Regions from separate parts of the Desulfotomaculum defluvii genome, predicted to be linked through region 2. Evidence: predicted binding sites of a transcription regulator. Region 2 holds the regulator's gene; the other holds the start of a gene.
The links. The regulator Rex, encoded in region 2, represses fermentation and respiration genes when NADH is low (regulators of the CRP and FNR family bind a similar motif). The targets are predictions, from matches to a motif close to ATTGTTAANNNNTTAACAAT.

Region 1 (2,207 bases), on a different contig from region 2:
GAAGAGATTCGTGAAGAAGTAATGGCCTTGGAGGAGCTGGGACATAAACGTTTAATGTTGGATATGGGTGAGGACCCCAAAAGGACACCCATCGAGTATGTACTAGAAGCCATGAAAACAATTTATGAAACGACAAAGGATAATGGAGCCATTCGAAGAATAAATGTCCAAATTGCAGCAACCACCATTGAAGAATATCGCCTCTTAAAAGAAGCTGGTATTGGAACTTATATTCTGTTCCAAGAAACCTTCCATCGGGAGACCTATGCTAAAATGCATCCCTCTGGTCCAAAGAGAGACTACGATTGGCATACTACAGCTATGGATCGAGCGATGAAAGGTGGCATTGATGATGTAGGTATGGGGGTGCTCTTTGGTTTATATGATTATCACTATGAAGTAGTGGCACTTATGCTAGGAATTAACCATTTGGAAGAAAGATTTGGAGTAGGTCCCCACACCCTTTCCTTCCCACGGATGAGGGAAGCTGAAGGGGTTGATTTAGAAACCTTCCCATATTTAGTAAATGATGATCAATTTAAGAAAATAGTGGCGGTTCTACGTTTAGCAGTTCCCTATACCGGACTCATTATTTCTACCCGGGAGGAACCTAACTACCGTGATGAAATAATTGACCTTGGTATCTCCCAAATGAGTGCTGGTTCTTGTGTAGGAATTGGTGGCTATAAACAACAATTGGAGGATGTTAAAAAAGGTATCAAAACCAAAGAACAAGGTGATGCCCAATTTGAAGTAGCTGACCATCGTACACCGGATCAAATAATTCGACGTATTTGCGAGTCTGGGTATATTCCAAGCTATTGCACTGCTTGTTATCGTAAGGGAAGAACTGGGGACAGGTTTATGCCCCTGGCTAAATCCGGTGAGATACAGAATGTCTGTCAACCGAATGCTATCCTAACCTTTAAGGAATATCTGATAGATTACGCTAGTCCTGAAACAAAACAAGTAGGCGAAATGACCATTAGAAATCACCTTAATGAGATTAAAAATGAACAAATTAGAAAAATAACCGAAGATCGACTGATCCAAATTGAGAAGGGCGAAAGAGATTTATATTTTTAACAAATTGGGTAAACCTTAAGGCGTTATTAAACCTCTCCATATTTATGGAGAGGTTTAATGTGCTAATAACTATCATATAAAATTTTTTAATTGACACTGCAAATACAATGTTATATTTTTATCACACAAATTATGTTATAGGGAGTGATAAAAGCTATGAAAAACAAATTTGGTTATCTAGGCTTTTTGGGGTTTTTGGGTTTTATAGGACTGCTTGGCTTTTGTGTTGATTTATATTACTTTGTTTTTTTTGGTTTTTTTGGTCTTACCATTTACTTTAGGTATTTCAGGGTAGTACCCGATGAGTTATTTCAAAAAAATGTTAGAATAGCTGCATTACCAACCCTTTTTGTCAGTATTACAGTTTGTACCTTAGTCAGTGGATATATTATTTTGGCTAAAAATCTGTCTGTTCAGGATTTGTCAATAGGCCTAGCCATAATCTTTCTATTGCCTATGTATGTTTTTACCGCAATATTTTTAAAATTGGAAAAACGTTAATAATTTATGCTAGGACTATGAACCTATTAATTTCTTCAATTTAGGATAAACAGCAAGGGCATTTTTATAAAATACAGCATCATGGTACTCCTGTGGTATTATATGCTTGATAAAATCAACATAGGGTCCGATAGGTACTAATGGCCAGTCAGATCCAAATATAACTTTATCATATCTATTAGCAAAAACTAAACCCCGTTGGATGTGTTCAACGTATAGTTTGGTATCTTTAACCTTTTCCACCTGTTCCTTATTACCTGCGATAAGTCCAGATAGATCTGCATATACGTTTGGATTCTTGGCGATTAATTCTGCGGTATCCATTGTCCAAGGAACCCCCAGGTGACAAATAATAAAGGTAACATCCTGATGCTGTACAGCTAACTCATCAATAGTAAGAGGATGTGAATATTTCAACAGACCTCGGTACGATTGTGTATCACCACAATGAATGGCAACAGGAACCTTATATTTTCTAGCAAGTTCATAAATAGGATCATAAATCGGATCATAGACATAATACGGAAAGTATCCGGCATATATCTTGATACCAGTTACCGTACTTTTATTAAGTTCTTGTTCAATATAATGTATTTCTCTTGGATCATCTTTCAATTTTT
Region 2 (2,207 bases):
GAGCGGGAGATTGGACAAAGCTAGCCGAATATGTTCGTGTCTATCTAGATCAAGTAATGGTCATTGAAGATGTTGAGGAGGCTATCTTAAAAGCGTTAGATCAGGTAAGAGAGAATGAAATATTGTGTATAACAGGTTCATTATATATGGTGGCAGAGGCAAGGAGTTTTATTATGAGTATAAGTTATTCATAAATGATTCAAGTGCAAACTATAACAACAGTAGGAAAATTCATTCGACAGAAAGTTATTACCAAAAAAAGAAATATAGTTAATTTTGTCGAATTATATCTAAAAAATGAGTATAATAGGCTATAGAGACGATAATTTAAGAATTTTTTCTATTAATGTTTTGACACAGTATTCACAAATACTCTTTGCAACTGGGCCTTTTTACGACTATAATATTGTTATAGGAATTAATACGTTGCAATAAGCGAAATTAATAAATGAAATATTTTTTATATAAAGGGAGGGGCCCTGGTGAAAGCACTAAAAATCCCGGAAGCAACAATTACTAGATTGTCTATATATTCTAGGTTTTTAAAAAGATTAGATAAAAAGGGAATTACAACAGTATCCTCTGGGGATATTGCCGAAGGTGTGGGAGTAAGTCCTGCTCAGGTTCGGAAGGATTTGGCATACTTTGGGGAATTTGGCACCAGAGGAGTCGGCTATAATGTTAAAGATTTAATCCGTTATACAGTAAAAATATTGGGTTTATCAGATCCTTGGAACTTAGTTATGGTCGGGGCTGGTAATTTGGGTTCCGCTCTGGTTACATATAAGGAGTTTAAGGATAGGGGCTTTTCTATTGTTGGTGTTTTCGATAATGACCTTACTAAAATTGGCAAACGGATCGCTGATATGGAAGTGCTTCCACTGGAGGAATTGTCCCGAGTAGTAAAGGAACATAATGTAAGAATCGGTATTATTGCCGTACCTTCCAAGGCAGCCCAAGATATTGCTGAGATTATGGTGAAGGCTGGACTGGAAGCACTCTTAAACTTTGCCCCCATTTCTTTAAATGTACCAGATGATGTAGAAGTCCGAAACGTAGACCTTTCTGTTAAATTAGAAATTTTAACCTTTAACTTAGCCCTAAAAGAAAAATAACCAGAAAAGGTGGGGATTAACCCACCTTTTATCTTTTATTTTGAGCTTTTATAAACATACTTATAGTTTTATAGGGGACAATTAATTTAACGTTAATTGCTTGTGATATAATAGGGTCAATGATAAACTTAGTTAGTAGTAATTCCAACCATTGTAATAGGTGAGATAATGGGTAAAATAAGAACTGGCAAGGGAACGTTGACGCTGATTGTACTTTTATTGGCAGGGGGTATTGCCGGTAGTGCTCTGGGACATGTTTTAGCTTCATATATGCCAATGTTGGACAACTTTACTTCCATTGGCATTGATCATACAACCTTAGATCTATATTTTCTTCAGTTATCCTTTGGTTTGACCATGACTTTAGGGCCTGTTACGGCTCTAGGTTTATTTCTTGGCTTTTTAACCTACCGAAAATTATAATAAACCATAGGAGTGTCCTTTGTGCAGCAAATAATTCTAGCATCTGCATCACCTAGAAGACAGGAACTGCTTAATAATCTAGGGTTAGCTTTTGAAGTACAAGTTAGTGATGTGGAAGAAACATTTGATGATAGTATTTTAGTGACACAAATGGTTGAGCAACTGGCTGAACGTAAAGCAGTGGCTGTTGCTGCAACTCGTGATAAAGGTCTGGTTATTGGTGCAGACACAATTGTTGTCTTGGATAATAAACCCCTAGGTAAGCCAGCAAATCCCGAGGAAGCGATACAAATGTTGAGCAGCCTACAGGGAAGAAGTCATGAAGTCTTGACTGGTTTAGCTGTTATCGATGCTGCCACGGGTCAAAGTGTCGTGACGCATCAAGTAACAACCGTATGTTTTAAGAGCCTTTCAAAGGAACAAATTAAGCGTTATGTAGAAACTGGAGAACCGATGGATAAAGCGGGCGCCTATGCTGCCCAAGGCTTGGCATCTGTTTTTATTGACAGCATTCGTGGATGCTACTTTAGTGTTGTTGGTTTGCCGGTGTCAAAACTGGCAGAGTCATTACGAATGTTTGGAGTCGAAATTGTATGACATATCCAATTATGCGGGAATTACCCCCGGAACTGCGCCCTAGGGAACGTATGTTAAAAGAGGGCGCCGGAA

Region 1: the regulator Rex is predicted to act here: its motif matches at 1,193-1,212, upstream of ACYQ03_RS13500 (DUF3796 domain-containing protein).

Annotation. Positions count from the first base shown of each region.
Region 1 is NZ_BAAHYV010000007.1:1,297,121-1,299,327, reverse strand. It holds gene hydG ([FeFe] hydrogenase H-cluster radical SAM maturase HydG) at 1-1,086, shown strand, start outside; gene ACYQ03_RS13500 (DUF3796 domain-containing protein) at 1,243-1,587, shown strand; gene ACYQ03_RS13495 (amidohydrolase family protein) at 1,603-2,207, opposite strand, start outside.
Region 2 is NZ_BAAHYV010000006.1:874,744-876,950, forward strand. It holds gene ACYQ03_RS06890 (bifunctional folylpolyglutamate synthase/dihydrofolate synthase) at 1-194, shown strand, start outside; gene ACYQ03_RS06895 (redox-sensing transcriptional repressor Rex) at 483-1,115, shown strand; gene ACYQ03_RS06900 (DUF4321 domain-containing protein) at 1,284-1,538, shown strand; gene ACYQ03_RS06905 (Maf family protein) at 1,560-2,135, shown strand; gene radC (RadC family protein) at 2,132-2,207, shown strand, end outside.